DNA from 4 places in the Streptomyces sp. NPDC003035 genome. Region 2 is predicted to be linked to each of the others. Evidence: riboswitches for the same ligand, from Rfam matches in the RefSeq annotation. Region 2 holds a riboswitch; each other region holds the start of a gene.
What was found. Region 2 has a riboswitch for cyclic di-AMP ahead of ACFYV5_RS12345 (C40 family peptidase). Riboswitches for the same ligand answer to the same signal wherever they lie in the genome.
Positions count from the first base shown of each region.

Region 1 (3,955 bases), on a different contig from region 2:
CACGGGCGGCGGTCTGCTCGCCGAGCAGCTTGATCCTGGTCGCGGTCGAGAACCGGTCCCGGGCCATGTGCGCGCCTCCCCATTACGTACGAACGTCCCCGCACACGGTACGGGACCGCGTGCGGGGACGTATGTACGACGGGCTGTCGGCCCGTGAGCCGGTGTCAGCCCTTGCTGTGCTTATCAGTTCGCAGAGCGAAACCGCGGGAAAGCGCTGCGGCCGGCGTAGACCGCGGCGTCGTCGAGGATCTCCTCGATGCGCAGGAGCTGGTTGTACTTGGCGACGCGCTCGGAGCGGGCCGGGGCGCCGGTCTTGATCTGGCCGCAGTTGGTGGCGACGGCCAGGTCGGCGATGGTGACGTCCTCGGTCTCGCCGGAGCGGTGGGACATCATGCACTTGAAGCCGTTGCGCTGGGCCATCTCGACGGCGTCGAGGGTCTCGGTCAGCGAACCGATCTGGTTGACCTTGACCAGGAGGGCGTTGGCGGTGTTCTCCTCGATGCCGCGGGCCAGGCGCTCCGGGTTGGTGACGAACAGGTCGTCACCGACCAGCTGCACCTTGGCGCCGAGCTTGTCGGTGATGGCCTTCCAGCCGGCCCAGTCGTCCTCGAACAGCGGGTCCTCGATGGAGACCAGCGGGTACGCGTCGACGAGCTCCGCGTAGTAGTCGGTCATCTCGGCGGCCGAGCGGGTCTTGCCCTCGAACTCGTACGAGCCGTCCTTGTAGAACTCGGACGCGGCGACGTCGAGCGCCAGCGCGATGTCCTTGCCCGGGACGTAGCCGGCCTGCTTGATGGCCTCGAGGATGAGGTCGAGCGCCTCGCGGTTGGAGCCGAGGTTCGGGGCGAAGCCGCCCTCGTCGCCGAGACCGGTGGACAGGCCCTTGGTCTTCAGGACGGACTTGAGGGTGTGGTAGACCTCGGTGCCCCAGCGCAGGGCCTCGGAGAAGGACTCCGCGCCGATCGGCGCGATCATGAACTCCTGGATGTCCACGTTGGAGTCGGCGTGCGAGCCGCCGTTCAGGATGTTCATCATCGGAACGGGCAGCAGGTGCGCGTTCGGGCCGCCCAGGTAGCGGAAGAGCGGGAGGTCGGAGGCCTCGGAGGCGGCGTGCGCGACGGCGAGGGAGACGCCGAGGATGGCGTTGGCGCCGAGCGAGGCCTTGTTGTCGGTGGCGTCCAGGTCGAACATGGCCTGGTCGATCAGGCGCTGCTCGGTGGCGTCGTAGCCGACGAGCTCCGGGCCGATCTGCTCGATGACGGCGAGGACGGCCTTCTCCACGCCCTTGCCCATGTAGCGGCTCTTGTCTCCGTCACGGAGCTCAATGGCCTCGAACGCTCCGGTGGAGGCACCGGACGGAACGGCAGCACGGCCGGTGCTGCCGTCGTCGAGGCCGACCTCGACCTCGACCGTGGGGTTGCCTCGGGAGTCCAGGATTTCCCGGGCTACGACGACGTCGATGGACGGCACGAGCATCTCCTTCTGGGATGTGACGCTAGATGTGACGAACACTTGTGCAGGGTCGCTTCGGCCTTGCGACAAGAGCCTAACCGGCTCCGGGGCTCCGGCCAGCCGGGCGCCCGCCCGCTGGGACGAAAAAGGACCCAAGGGCATGCATCCCGGGGCGAACGACCCCGAAGCTACCTTCCGGTAACGCGGACCTCCGGAAGGCGGAGCCCTCGGGAAGGGGGAGCCCTCGGGAAACGCGGAACCCCGGTCCGGCGCGCACGGGGGAAGGGCGCGCCGGACCGGGGTGGTCACCGCGGGAGGGTCGGAGGGACCGCGTGAGCCGCCGGACTCACGCGAACCGCCGGGCTCACTTCAGGTGAAGCTGCTGGCCCGGGTAGATCAGGTCGGCGTCGTCGACGACGTCCTTGTTGAGCTGGAAGAGCTTCTCCCAGCCACCCTTGACGTCGTGGGCGGCGGCGATCTTGCTCAGCGTGTCGCCGGCGACGACCTTGTACTCGCCGTCGCCCTTCTCGACCTTCTTGCCGGTCGGGGTGGTGACGGTCTTCTTGGACTCGGCCTTCTTCGGGGCGGTCCGCGTCTCGCTGCGGGTCGTCGGCTGCTCGGCCTGACGCTCCTGCTTCGGGGCGGCCTGCTGGGCAGGCGCCTCGACGGCACCGGTGTCCGGGGAGGCGCTGGAGAGGCCCACGCCACAGCTCGGCCAGGCACCCTTGCCCTGACCGGCGAGGACCTTCTCGGCGATCGCGATCTGCTGCGACTTCGAGGCCTGGTCGGCGGTGGCGGCGTACGCGGTGCCACCGTAGGCGGCCCACGTGGAGGCGGAGAACTGCAGGCCGCCGTAGTAGCCGTTGCCGGTGTTGATGGACCAGTTGCCGCCGGACTCGCACTGGGCGACGGTGTCCCACTCGGAGGCGGTGGCGGCCGAGGCGGACCCGGCGGTCATCAGCGGGGCGGCGACGGCGACACCGGCGACACCGGCGAGGGCGACGGCGCGGGTGGCCTTGGAGGGACGGCGGTGTTTGCCCTTGGCGGAAAACAGCATGGGAAATCTCCTCACCGACGCCTACGAGGTGAGCTGTCGGGTTCGGGCCATGTGAGTTGCCCGGCCGCGCGACCTAGCGCGCGGCTTCACCCCAAGCCGCTCCGTCGGCCGTCTGTCTCAACGGCCGGGGGCGGCACTTACCTTGGGTCCCCCGCTCCTGCCTTCGGCGCATGACGCGACGACTGTTCCCATCGGCCGACGGCAGGATTCGGCGTATCGGTCGACGGGGCCCGCGGTGGCGAGCGGTGATGACCGTAGACACAGACCCCTCGGAAGTTCAAAGACGTCCATTGGGGAAAAATCGCCCGTACGTGCTCCGGGACGAAGGGTGTTTACGCAGGTGAGAGGTGACGGAAGCAAAGTTTGCGGACGTGATACGCCAGTTGCGACAAAGAGACCCATGTCTCACTTGCACAGAACTGGACATACAGAATCTAACTAACCCTTGGATCCGGGCAGACCGATCGTCAGATCGAGGCTCTGGCCAGGCAGGATCAGGTCCGGATCGGTGCCGACCGTCGACCGGTTGGCGTCGTAGAGGGCGCCCCAGCCGCCGGGGAGTTCGTTCTCCTGAGCAATCTCGGTGAGACTGTCGCCCGGCTTGACGGTGTATGCGTCCGAAGTGTCCTTGGAGTCCGCTACGTCCTCGGAGCCCCCGGAGTCCGTTCCGTCCGCAAGGTCCGCATTGTTGGCATCCTCGCCCGGCGTCACCCCACCTGTCGGCGCGTCAGTCGGCGAGGTGCCCGGCGAGGTGCTCGGTGACGCGTGACGTCCCGTTTCGCCAATACTGCCCGGATTGACCGTCTCCTCCGGGGCCGCGTCACCGCGGTGCTTGCCGGTGCCTGACTCCACCGGCACGGAGGGCGTGGTGGGTGCGGTGGGCGTGGCGGACGTGACGGGCGCCTCCGTGAGGGCGTCCGGGGCCGGCGTCGCGGGCGCGGTCGTCTCGGGAGTGGTGGCGTCGGGGGCCGCGGGGGCGGCCGGAAGGCCCGCGGTCAGGTTCGACTCCGGGAGGGGGGCCGTGGACTCCGGCGGAGCGACCGCCGGACCCGGGTCGACACCGGGAGCGGCGCCGTCGTTCGTCAACCCGGCGATCGGGGCGCAGGTGGCCCACTGCATGGAGCCCGCGGCGAGCGCCTTCTCGGCCACCGCGATCTGCTGGGCGCGGCTGGCGAGATCGGCACTGGTGGCGTACGCGAGGCCGCCGTACGTCTCCCAGGTCTCCTGCGTGAACTGCAGCCCGCCGTAGAGCCCGTTGCCGAAGTGGGCGCTCCACAGGCCGCCCGACTCGCACTCGGCGACCCGGTCCCAGGTGGCGGCGTCGGCGGCGGAGGCGGAGCCCGCGGCGAGCAGCGGCAGAGCGAGGGCCGACCCCGTGACGCCTGCGGCGACGACGATGGCGGGGGCCTGGCGGGGTCTGCGGTGTCGACCGTTCCCGGAGCGCAT
Region 1 covers NZ_JBIAPJ010000009.1:89,781-93,735, forward strand. The annotation lists gene ACFYV5_RS27290 (septum formation initiator family protein) at 1-67, opposite strand, end outside; gene eno (phosphopyruvate hydratase) at 184-1,470, opposite strand; gene ACFYV5_RS27300 (transglycosylase family protein) at 1,817-2,509, opposite strand; cyclic di-AMP (ydaO/yuaA leader) riboswitch at 2,513-2,688, opposite strand; gene ACFYV5_RS27305 (transglycosylase family protein) at 2,948-3,955, opposite strand.
Region 1: it holds a riboswitch for cyclic di-AMP, as region 2 does, so the genes downstream of both, ACFYV5_RS27300 (transglycosylase family protein) here and ACFYV5_RS12345 (C40 family peptidase) in region 2, are expected to answer to the same signal.

Region 2 (3,955 bases):
TCGGTACGCCGATCGACGAGACCTCGGCCAACGACGTCATCGCCCAGCTGCTGCACCTCGAGTACGCCGACCCGGACCGGGACATCTCGCTCTACATCAACTCCCCCGGCGGTTCCCTCAGCGCCATGTCCGCGATCTACGACACGATGCAGGTCGTCACCTGCGACGTGGAGACCACCTGCCTCGGCCAGGCGGCCTCCACCGCGGCCGTGCTCCTCGCGGCCGGAGCGCCCGGGAAGCGGCTCGCACTGCCCGGCGCGCGGGTCGTGCTCCAGCAGCCCACGACGGACGAGCCGTTGCGGGGGCAGCTCAGCGATCTCGACATCCAGGCAAGGGAATTGCTCCGTCTGCGCGCGATGGTGGCCGGGATGCTGGCGACCCACACCGGCCGGAGCCGTGAGCGGATCGACGCCGACATCGACCGCGTCACCGTTCTCGACGCCTCGGCCGCGACCGCGTACGGTCTGGTGGATCACGTCGTCCAGAACCGCGCGGCGTCCGGCGGCGCCGGGGCGAGGTGAGCGGGAGATGGTTCCCGAGCCGCCGCCACTGCCCGCCCTGACGCGCGCCGAGGGCGAGTTCGTCGACGCCTACCTCGATGTCGTCGATCTGCTGGGACGCATCAATCCATCCAGGGCATCGCATACCTATGGGGCGCTGCGCGCGGCACAGGCCCTGGTGGGGCGGGCGACCGCGCTGCGCGAGGCGCTGACGGTGATGCACGGACGCGGCGAGAGCGAGGTGCACGCGGAGACATTGGCCCGTGCGCTGCGGACGTTGGACGGGGAGCGCCGCGCGGAGCGGGTCACCGTGCCGGGAACATCCGCGAGTTGACACATCCGCGTGTCGTGTCGAGGTCCACTCGGGGCATCGTGGCGGCAGAAACCCTCCCCCGTTCGGCGTAGTCGACGAATCGACTTATGTGCGGGGTGAGTTGCGCAGCAGGTGTACACATCTGGTGGAATCGGGCGTTCCGTCGCTGGTGCGAGCCTCGTCGGCCAAACCCCGCGGAGTCAATAAACATATCTGTCCACCCAAATGGATCAGTCGTGAGCAGCCTCACATAGTGTCGTTTCAGCTCGGATTTCGCCCTGAAAGTGGGTCAAGATCCCTCACGACGACAAGCCCCCGCCACCGCGGCGGGGCGGTCCGGGCGGACGCCGAGTCCTGCCGCCGTCCCGGATGTCTGGTCGACAGGAGTGGATCGGCAGGAGTGGAGGACCCGAGCAGTACGGGACGGCCGCCCAGTGGGGCCGTTCCTCGGGGTGAAGCCGCAGCCGCGGCCGGGCGACTTCGCCAGCCCGAACCCGACAGGTCATCCTTCACAGGCGGCTGACGAAGGGTTGCGCATGACTGCGCAGATTCATGTCCCGTCCCTGCTGTCCCGGGCCGGAGCCGTCTCGGCTCTCACCCTCGCCGCCGTCGGCGGCACGATGCTGGCCCCAGGTGTCACCTCGGAGGCCCAGGCCGCGACCTCGTACGCCGGCAAGGCGCTGAACATCGCGGCCTCGAAGAAGGGATCGCCCTACAAGTACGGAGCGTCCGGGCCGAACCGGTTCGACTGCTCGGGGCTCACGCTCTACTCGTACAAGAAGGCGGGCAAGTCGCTGCCCCGTACCGCGCAGCAGCAGTACAACAAGACCCGACACATCTCCGCCTCCAGCAGGCAGCGGGGGGACCTGGTCTTCTTCCACTCGGGTGGAAGGGTCTACCACGTGGGCATCTACGCCGGGAGCAACAAGATCTGGCACTCGCCGAAGCAGGGTTCCTGGGTGAAGCTCGACAGGATCTGGTCGTCCAAGGTCTATTACGGCCGGGTCCGATGACCGCCGGGGGGTGTGGTGGCGCCGCCGCACCCCCTCCACAGCCGGCTCAGTTCCCCGCGAGGGGAGCCGACAGAAGGGTCAGGCCCAGGGCGGCGAGCGCGCCGCCCGTCACCCCCTGCACGGTCCTCGCCGTGCGCGGTCGGCGCAGCCAGTGGCCGAGCCGGTCCACCAGAACGGCCACCAGGGGGAACCAGAGCAGGGCCAGCAGCACCACGATCGACGCGAGGAGCAGCGTGCGCGGCACGACCGCGACGCCCTCCGGCACGAACTGCGGCAGCAGGCTCAGGAACAGCACCGGCGCCTTCGGGTTCAGCACGTTCGCCAGGAACCCCTGGCGCAGCGCGCGGGACACCTTCGCCTCCCCCGCGCGGTCGGCCGGCGGCTCGCCCGTCGCCCGCAGCGCGCCCCGCAGCGCCTGGACGCCGAGGTACAGCACATAGGCGCCACCGGCGATCTGCAGGACCCGGTAGAGCGAGGGCACGGCGAGCAGTACGGCCGCGAGCCCCGCCACCGCGAGGGCGGTGTGCACCAGAAGGCCGCCCGCCACGCCGACGGCCGAGGCCACCCCGGCCCGCCGGGAGGCGAGAGCACTGCGTACGACGACGGCGAAGTCCGCGCCCGGCATGGCCACCATGCCCGCCGCGACCCCGATGAAGGCGATCAGCTGTCCGTCCATGCCCCTCAGCGTGCCTGCCGGGAGCCTTTAGTGTGTACTGGCAATCTTGTGGGTCTGCCCAAAGGAATCCTTTATGCAGGATCTGGTGCGGCTCGCGGCGCTGGTGGCCGTCGCCGAGGACGGCTCGATCACCCGGGCCGCCGCCCGGCTCGGCTACACCGCGCCCGCGCTCTCCCAGCAGCTCGCCAAGCTGGAGCGGGAGGCGGGGGCCGCGCTGCTCGTCCGGCATCACCGGGGCGCCCGGCTGACGCCCGCCGGTGAACTGCTCGTCACCCGGGCGCGCCGGGTCCTCGACGAGATGGAGCGGGCGCGTCACGAGCTGGCGCAGCTCAGCGGGCTCTCCGGCGGGCGACTGCGGGTGGGCACCTTCACCACGGTGGGCATCCATCTGCTGCCACCGGTCCTCAGCGCGTTCCGCCGGGCCCACCCGGACGTGGAGCTGACGGTCGCCGAGTACGAGCCGCCTGGCGGGGTGGTCGCGGTGGCGGAGGGCCAGGCCGATCTGGCGCTCACCCACGCCTACGAACCCGCGGAGTCCGCCCCGCTGCCGCCGGGTGTCGTACTGGAGCCCCTGCTCGTCGAGGAGTTGGTCCTGGTCACGGCCCCGGGCCATGTGCTGGCGGAGGGCTCGGGCCGGCTGCCGATCGCGGAGCTCGCCGGTCAGCCGTTGATCAGCAGCGCACCGGACCATCCGCCGAGGCGGGGTGTGGAGGGCGCCCTCGCCCGGGCCGGCGCGACCCCGTCGGTCGTCTGCCGGACGCCGGGCTACGCGCTGGTGTGCGCGCTCGTCAGCGCGGGGCTCGGAGTGGCGGTGGTGCCGGAGATGGTCGCCGCGATGGCGTCGTCGCCGCTCGGCGTACGGACGTTGGAGCCGACGTCGTTCCGCCGGACGATCTCGGTGGCGCACCGCGGAGAGCAATCGGGCCCGGCGGCGCGGTCACTGCGGGCACTGCTGCGCGCCGGCTTCGCCCGGGGCGCGCACGTGCAGTAAGCCGGAGCGCGTACGTGCCGGTGCCGTACGTGTGCCGGTGCCGTACCGGCTACGAGCCACGCGGCAGATCGGCGTACGGCGTAACATCACGGCCACCCCGGGCGGACCCCGGGCCCGTCACGCTGCCCAGCCACCCCAGAGCCACGCTGTGCAGGCCGCCCGCCCTGACGGTGGGTGCTGACGCCCTCCCGCCTACGCTGCTGCCATCGGCCAACTGAGCGGCTGATCAAGGGTTTCAGGGGGGGGACAAGTGCAGATGGACAACGCGACTGAGGTGTTCCCACCACTGCAGGCGGACGATCCGTCCGTGGTGGCGGGTTATCGCCTCGCCGCTCGGCTCGGGGCGGGCGGCATGGGCCGGGTCTACCTGTCGCACACACCGGGCGGCCGACCGGTGGCGATCAAGGTCGTACGGCCGGAGCTGGCCGACGACGCGACCTTCCGGCAGCGGTTCCGCCGGGA
Region 2 covers NZ_JBIAPJ010000003.1:606,369-610,323, forward strand. The annotation lists gene ACFYV5_RS12335 (ATP-dependent Clp protease proteolytic subunit) at 1-521, shown strand, start outside; gene ACFYV5_RS12340 (hypothetical protein) at 529-834, shown strand; cyclic di-AMP (ydaO/yuaA leader) riboswitch at 1,149-1,346, shown strand; gene ACFYV5_RS12345 (C40 family peptidase) at 1,350-1,826, shown strand; gene ACFYV5_RS12350 (LysE family translocator) at 1,873-2,502, opposite strand; gene ACFYV5_RS12355 (LysR family transcriptional regulator) at 2,576-3,493, shown strand; gene ACFYV5_RS12360 (serine/threonine-protein kinase) at 3,750-3,955, shown strand, end outside.

Region 3 (3,955 bases), on a different contig from region 2:
GGGGCCGATATGTCCGAGAAGTCCGCACCGACCACCGGTGAGGAACGCGGCGAGGGCAGGTTCCCGAAGGGGCTCGTGCTCCGGCTCTTCGCGTATCTGGTGGCGGGGCATCTCTTCGCCGCCTTCCTCTACCTGCTGTTCGTGCTCGGCGGGCAGAACCGGTAGCGGACGGGGCGGCGGCGCCCGGGGCGGCTCACGCCTCGGCGACGAGCCGCTCGCGCAGCCGCTCCCGGGTCTCCGGGCTGAGCTTCAGGCCGTCCGAGAGGTAGCTCTCGACCGTGCCCCAGGTCTGCTCCATCGTCTCGAGCGCCGCCCGCAGGTACTCCACGCGCGCGTCGAACAGCGGGCTGAGCAGCTCCATCACCTCGGGCGACATCGCGTCCACGGCGGTGGAGCTGCGGCGCACCTTGTAGCGGCGGTGCGGGTCGTTCGACTTCACGTAGTCGGCCTCGATGGCCTCGCGCTCGACGCCCACCGCGAGCAGCGAGATGGCTATGGACAGACCCGCCCGGTCCTTGCCGGCCGCGCAGTGCATCAGCGCGGGGACGCTGTCCTCGGCCATCGCGTGCAGGATGCGGCTGTGCTCCGCCGTCCGCTCGACAATCATCTTCCGGTACGAATCGGACATTCGGTCCGCCGCCTTGCCGTCGCCCAGGGCGGCGCGCAGCTGCTCCAGCTCGCCGGTGCTGACCAGCTTCCAGAACTCCTTGCCGTCGGCCGGGTCGTTGAGCGGTATGTTCACATTTCGTACACCGGGGAGCTCGATGTCCAGGCCCTCGACCTTCCGGTCCGCCAGGTTGCGGAAGTCGAAGATCGTGTGCAGCCCGAGGGTGGAGAGGAAGGCCGCGTCCTCCTCGGTGGCGTGCGCGAGGTGGCCGCTGCGGAAGAGGCGCCCGAAGCGCACCGATCGGCCGTCCACGGTCGGCAGGCCGCCCACGTCCCGGAAGTTGCGTACCCCGGCCAGCTCGGGTTCGGTCGACGGGACCTGCGGCAGCTGCTGCGTCACGAGTGCTCCTGAAGGTTGGCGGATCGGAATCGGTTCCTGAGGCAATCATCCCGGGTGGGGTCGGCTCCGCACACCCCCGGGTAGAGGAATGGGTGTTCTGTCCGAATTGACTCCTTCGATATAACGCGCCCTGATTGCAGGGGAGATGGGATCCGGCGCGTGAGCAGCGTCATAAAGGTCACGGACCGTGCCTGATCATTCCGGCCAATCCCCTTACCGGAAAAGGAAATCAGGGTTCCGGTATCCACGGAGGGTGACCGGAATTCGGCGTGAATGGCAAGGCGGTGAATGCGAAAGAAAAACGGTGGCTTGTTCGGGTCGGCCCCGCTCGTCTACGGTCACCGTCAATCCGGTCGGACCGCCGAATCCTGCCACCGTCCGGAATCCGCACCCACCCACGTATGGCAGGAGCGGGGGACCCAGGTAAGTACGCCGCACCGGTCGATCCGGACGGCTCGGGGTGAAGCCGCGTGAGAACGCGGCCGAACATCTCCAGTTCGAACCCGACAGCTCACCTCGCAGGCGACGGAGAGGAATTCGCCATGCCCGCGAAGGGTAAGCATCGCCGTCCCAAGGTCAACCCGATCACGCGCGGATTCGTCGCCGCCGGCACCGGTGGCGCCGTCGTCGCCCTGCCGCTCCTCGGTGCGACCGGAGCCCACGCCGCCGACAAGGGCGCCCCGGTCGTGACGCCCGAGCAGGCCGTCGCCGCCGTCGCCGCGGCTCCGGCCGCCGCCCCGGCCGCTCCCGCCGCCAAGCCGAAGACGTACTCCGTCGTCCCCGGCGACTACCTGTCCAAGATCGCGGCCGAGCACCACCTGGCCGGCGGCTGGAAGAAGCTCTACCAGGACAACCGCCAGGTCGTCGGCGAGAACCCCTCGCTGATCCTCCCCGGCATGAAGCTCACCCTCGGCGCCAAGTCGACGGCCAAGGCGCCCGCGCCCAAGGCCGCCGCCCCGAAGGCAGCCCCGAAGGCAGCCCCCAAGGCCGCCCCGAAGGCCGCGCCCAAGGCGGAGAAGTCCTCCTCCGCTTCGGCCGAGTCCCGCAGCTCGCGCTCCACCGAGCGCAGCACGGTGGAGTCCACCCAGGCCGCCCCGGCCGCCCCCGCGCAGGCCGCGTCCTCCGGCTGGGTCGCCCCGGTCTCCGGCGGCGTCTCCACGCCGTACCGCGCCTCCGGCTCCATGTGGTCCTCCGGCTACCACACCGGTGTCGACTTCATCGCCTCCTCCGGCACCTCCGTGAAGGCCGTCGGCGCGGGCACCGTCCACTCCGCAGGCTGGAGCGGCTCGTACGGCAACGAGGTCGTCATCCAGCACGCGGACGGCACGTACTCCCAGTACGCGCACCTCTCCTCCCTCTCCGTCTCGGCCGGCCAGAGCGTCGGCGGCGGCGACCAGATCGGCCTGTCCGGTTCGACCGGCAACTCCAGCGGTCCGCACCTGCACTTCGAGATGCGCACCGGGCCGAGCTACGGCTCGGACATCGACCCGCTGGCCTACCTGCGTCAGCACGGCGTCGGCATCTGATCCACGCAACGCCAGAGAGGCCCGGCACTCGTGTGCCGGGCCTCGGCGTATTCCGGCTTGGGGCAATCTTGACCGGTGGCGTATCTCACCTGTCGTCAACCCCTCCTTACGGTCGCGTAGGTCACACGCGTAAGGGAAAGATGTGCTCCCGTGGCAGACGATTCGAGATCAAGAGACATGGGCGTGTTCGGGTCGTACGCGGCGATCGGTGACAGCTTCACCGAGGGCGTCGGCGATCCTGGGCCCGACGGGAAGTACGTCGGCTGGGCGGACCGCTTCGCGGTGCTGCTCGCCGACCAGCTGCCGGAGCACGACGCATTCCGTTACGCCAACCTGGCCGTACGCGGCCGCCTCCTCGATCAGATCGTGGAGGAGCAGGTCCCCAGGGCGAAGGCGCTCGCCCCGGACCTGGTGAGTTTCTGCGCGGGGGGCAACGACATCATCCGTCCCGGCAGCGACCCCGACGACGTCGCCGAGCGCTTCGAGCGCGCCGTCGCCGAGCTGACCTCGGCCGTCGGCACGGTCATGGTGACGACCGGCTTCGACACCCGGGACGTACCCGTGCTGCGCCATCTGCGCGGCAAGATCGCGACCTACACGGCCCATGTCCGGGCCATCGCGGACCGCTACGGCTGCCCGGTCCTGGACCTGTGGTCGCTCAAGTCCGTCCAGGACAGGCGTGCTTGGGACAGCGACCGGCTGCACCTCTCGCCCGAGGGGCACACCCGGGTCGCGCTGCGCGCCGCCCAGGTCCTCGGCATCGAGGTACCGGCCGACCCGGACCAGGTCTGGCCGCCGGTGCCGCCCCGGGGCACCCTGGAGGTGCGCCGCGACGACATCCAATGGGCCAGGGAGTACCTGGTGCCGTGGATCGGGCGGCGCCTGCGGGGGGAGAGCTCGGGCGACCACGTGGAGGCCAAGCGCCCGGACCTCATGCCCCTCTGAGCGCGGCAGCGTCTCCAGAGGGACGTAGCCGACGGGGCAGTGACCTCTCGTCCAGACCTGAGCGGGTGACGGGGCAGGAGTGGCGCACGGGAGGCGGCGCCGTGGGGTGCTGGGATGTGCGCGACGCCGGGCGGCTTTCCGGTCCGGCCGTCGTCCCCAGCTCCGACGACCCTCGAAGGGACCGCCCGTGAGGACCAGTCATCTCCCGAGCAGCCACCTCCCGGCCCCACCCGCCGGTTCTCCGTTCCCCGTCCGTCCACTCGCCCGTCCACTCGCCCGTCCGCTCGGCCGGGCGCTCGCCGTGGGCGCGGTGCTCGGCGCCCTGGCGGTCGGAGGCGTGGCGCCCGCCCTCGCCCTGACCCCCGGGCCCGCCGCGTCCGCGACCGCCACGACCGCCACGGCTCCGGCGACGATCACGGTGACCGGCACCGGCCGGGCCGCCGCCGAGCCCGACCTCGCGGTCCTCTCGGTCGGCGTC
Region 3 covers NZ_JBIAPJ010000001.1:825,100-829,054, forward strand. The annotation lists gene ACFYV5_RS03705 (DUF6126 family protein) at 10-165, shown strand; gene ACFYV5_RS03710 (tyrosine-protein phosphatase) at 194-1,006, opposite strand; cyclic di-AMP (ydaO/yuaA leader) riboswitch at 1,356-1,544, shown strand; gene ACFYV5_RS03715 (peptidoglycan DD-metalloendopeptidase family protein) at 1,549-2,532, shown strand; gene ACFYV5_RS03720 (SGNH/GDSL hydrolase family protein) at 2,683-3,477, shown strand; gene ACFYV5_RS03725 (SIMPL domain-containing protein) at 3,665-3,955, shown strand, end outside.
Region 3: it holds a riboswitch for cyclic di-AMP, as region 2 does, so the genes downstream of both, ACFYV5_RS03715 (peptidoglycan DD-metalloendopeptidase family protein) here and ACFYV5_RS12345 (C40 family peptidase) in region 2, are expected to answer to the same signal.

Region 4 (3,955 bases), on a different contig from region 2:
ACGGCACCGCGTCCGATGTCCCCTCCCTCACCGAGACATTCACCGTCGTCACCGTGGCCGCCCTCGCCCTGCTCGTGAACCGGGTCGTGCGGCGCAGTGGCGAGCGCCTCGCCTCGGCCCGGGTGATCGCGGAGACCGCCCAGAAGGCGGTCCTTCCGACGCCGGCCGAGCGGATCGGCGGACTGCAGGTGGCGGCACGTTACGAGGCGGCGCAGGCGGACGCGTTCATCGGCGGCGACCTGTTCGCCGTACAGGACACGCCGTACGGGGTACGGCTCGTGGTCGGTGACGTACGGGGCAAGGGGCTCGACGCGGTCGAGGCCGTCGCCGTCGTCATCGGCGCCTTCCGGGAGGCGGCCGAGCAGGAGGCGTCGCTGGAGGGCGTCGCCCAGCGCCTGGAGCGGGCGCTGGCCCGGGAGGGGACCCGCCGTGACGGCCTGGACGCCTTCGAGGGGTTCACCACCGCCGTCCTGGCCGAGATCCCGCGCGGCGACGGTCGCGTACGGGTGGTGAACCGCGGTCATCCCGAGCCGCTGCTGCTGTACGCGGACGGGGGTGTGACGCTGCTGGAGCCGACCGAGCCGGCGCTGCCGCTGGGCATGGGGGAGTTGGCTGCCTGGCCGGACCGGGCGGACGAGTCCGCGTATCCGCCGGGCGCGACGCTGCTCCTCTACACCGACGGGCTCTCCGAGGCCCGCAACGCCTCGGGGGACTTCTACGATCCCGCCGAGCGGCTCTCCGGGCGGATCTTCCCGGGGCCCGAGGAGCTTCTGGACGCGCTCGTCGACGACGTCCGCCGGTACACGGGCGGGGGCGCGACGGACGACATGGCGCTGCTCGCGGTGAGCCGTCCGGCGGCGGGGCAGCCGGAGCGGCGGCGCACGATGCCGGTGGTGCCGTGACCATGCGTAGTGGCGGCGTACCGCTCCGATAACAATTGATACACCGTCAGTTTGGCGGGTCTCGCTGGTTGTTCGAGGATGCGGGCCCAAATCGGCCCGTACCTGTCCAATCCCGTTAATGATCATCCGGAACGGCTTGGAATCCGGCCCTCGTGTCTATTAACGTTCGATAACGCAGCGCGGTCGTTTCAGCCGTCGCAAGAGACGGCACCGTGCGCACGCGCCGAATCCTGAAAAGGAACCGGGGACCCACTACTTGGGGTGAATCGGGCACTTTCGCACTCGTGCGACCGTGCCGGTAGGAGACCTTCCTGCTCCGAACCCGTCAGCTAACCCGGTAGGCGGTAAGGAAGGAAAGGAGTGCGCCTCCGTGGCGTCCAACACCCCTGCCCCCGAAGACACTTTTGACGGGTTCCAAGCGTTCGGCGCGTCGGCTGCCGCCGGTTCGGACGACGACGCCACGACCTGGGGGGAGTGGAACCCCACCGAGGAGTCGCTCCGTCAGCAGTCCCGCTCCGGTGGCCGCCACCGGGTCGTGAAGCAGCGGTCGGGCTTCGCCCGCTCGTCCACCGTCCTCGGCGTCGGTGTCATCGCGGCGGTCGGTGCGGGTGGCATGGCCACCGCCCAGGACAAGCCCGCGGTCTCCATATCCCTCCCCGACCTGAACCTCCCGGACGCCTCCGAACTGCCGGGCGTCGGCGAGCTCCTCTCCGACGGGGGCGAGGACGCGCAGGGGACGGGCTCCGGGACGAACAACCCGCAGCCGCTCACCGCCTCCCTCACCGTTCCGGCCGAAGCCGACGCGGCCACGCAGACCGACGGCGGCTCCGCGTCCGAGGCCACCGCCGACGCCGGCGAGGCGCTGCGCGCGCGCATCCTCCAGCAGGCCGAGCAGCAGCAGGCATCCGCCGACGCCGCCGCGAAGGCCGAGGCGGAGAGGCTGGCGGTCGAGAAGGCCGCGGCCGAGGCGGCGGTGAAGGCCGACGCGGCCGAGAAGGCGGCGGCCGAGGCGAAGCGGAAGGCCGAGGAGGAAGCGGCGGCCAAGGCCGAGGCGGAGCGCCTGGCCAAGCTCGCCGCGAGCTACGCCCTGCCCACCTCCTCGTACACCCTCACCTCCACGTACGGGCAGTCCGGCTCCATGTGGTCCTCCGGCTACCACACCGGCCTCGACTTCGCGGCGCCCACCGGCACCCCGGTCAAGGCGGTGCACGGCGGCACCATCACCTCGGCGGGCTGGTCCGGCTCCTACGGCTACCGGATCGTCCTGGAGCTGGAGGACGGTTCGGAGGTCTGGTACGCGCACCTGTCCTCGATGACGGTGAGCGTGGGCCAGTCCGTCGGCACCGGCGAGACGATCGGCCGCGTCGGCGCGACCGGCAACGTGACCGGCCCGCACCTGCACCTGGAGGTCCACACCTCGGGTGGCGACGGCATCGACCCGGCGGCCTGGCTGCGCGACAAGGGCCTGTCGGTCTGAGTCGCAGGCGGCCTCGGTCGCCGACGGTCTCGGTCGCCGGCGGGTGTCGGCGGGCCGGGTCGCCGGCCGTCTCCCGGGCGTCCTAGCTGCGGTACGGGTTGTAGCCGCCGTAGTCCAGGTACTGCGGCGGCGCCCAGACGCGGCCGGTGGCCCGTGCCGCGTACGTCAGCGCGGGCGAGGCGACCGCCTTGCGCTGCCACAGGTGGTGGAGGAGCTCCTGCTCGCGGGCGGTGAAGTCCGGGCCGGCCGCTCCGCGCTCCGCGCGGTGGCGCAGGAAGGCGAGGGTCGTCGCGAACGCCTCGTACTCCCCGACCGCGGTGGCCGCCGGCCCGCCGTACGTACGACGGGCGAAGTCGCGGGCGACGGACCGGGCCCGCATCGAGGACAGCGCGAGGGGCTCGGCAGGGGAGAGCCAGCCGGCCGCCGCGTACGCCGGGAGCTGCCCGGATATCGTGCGCAGCTCCCGCTGCCTGCTCCATATCGCCAGCCAGGTCAGCAGACCGAAGGCGGGCGCCATGAACATGCCGTACACCACGAAGAAGCCCAAGGGCCCGAGGACGGACGCCGAGCTGTTCCACAGCGCGTGCATGCCCATCGCCAGGACGAGGCCGGTCACCGGCAGCAGGACGCGCCGCACGCGCTGACGCCGGGCGGCGAGCGCGGCGAAGCCGAAACCGAGTCCGGTGAGCACGGTGAAGAGCGGATGCGCGAACGGCGACATCACGATCCGTACGAAGAAGGTCCCGGCGGTCACCGCGCCGATGCCGGACGTGCCGATCTCCTGGTCCTCGCCGAAAGCCCGGCCGAGATAGAGGATGTTCTCGGTGAAGGCGAAGCCGCTGGCGGTGAGGCCGGCGATCACGACCCCGTCGACGAGACCGGTGAACTCGCGGCGGCGCAGCAGGAAGATCAGCAGCACGGCGGCCGCCTTGGCGCTCTCCTCCACCACCGGCGCCACGACCGTGGCGCCGAGGGTGTCGGCGGAGGCCGGGTCGGCGGTGGCCGTCGCTATCCAGCGGACGGCGAAGGAGTTCGCGAGGATCGCGACGAGGGCGGCGGCGAAGGCGCCCCAGCAGAACGCGAAGATCAGGTTCCGCCAGGGGCCGGGTTCGACGCGGTCGAGCCAGCGGAACGCGGCGATGAGCAGAGGGACGGGCAGGACGGCCAGGCCCAGGCCGACGAGGAAGCCCTCGGTGCCGGTCTGCTCCCGCACCATCGCCAGGATCACCAGCGCGCAGATCGCGAGCAGGGTGGCCACGGCGACGATCCGGACCACCTTGCTGCGCCAGAAGGCGCGACGGGGCCGGTAGCGCCACTGGGCGCGGTCCGGCACGGCCGGGAAGTCCGGCTCCTCGGTGTCCCTGGCCGGGACGGGAACGTGGTTCGACACGTGAGCGACCCTAACGAGGTGGACTGACACCCCGCGAGGGAGTTCCGCTCCCGGCGTTCTCCTCGGGCGTTCTGCTTCCGGGCGTTCTCCGCCCGGGCCTTCTACTTCCTGGCGAAGAGCAGGTCGTGGACGACGTGGCCCTTGTCGAGGCCCTGCCCCTCGAAGCGGGTGAGGGGGCGGAAGGCC
Region 4 covers NZ_JBIAPJ010000004.1:693,863-697,817, forward strand. The annotation lists gene ACFYV5_RS16535 (PP2C family protein-serine/threonine phosphatase) at 1-902, shown strand, start outside; cyclic di-AMP (ydaO/yuaA leader) riboswitch at 1,114-1,261, shown strand; gene ACFYV5_RS16540 (M23 family metallopeptidase) at 1,273-2,379, shown strand; gene ACFYV5_RS16545 (PrsW family intramembrane metalloprotease) at 2,462-3,769, opposite strand; gene trmB (tRNA (guanosine(46)-N7)-methyltransferase TrmB) at 3,871-3,955, opposite strand, start outside.
Region 4: it holds a riboswitch for cyclic di-AMP, as region 2 does, so the genes downstream of both, ACFYV5_RS16540 (M23 family metallopeptidase) here and ACFYV5_RS12345 (C40 family peptidase) in region 2, are expected to answer to the same signal.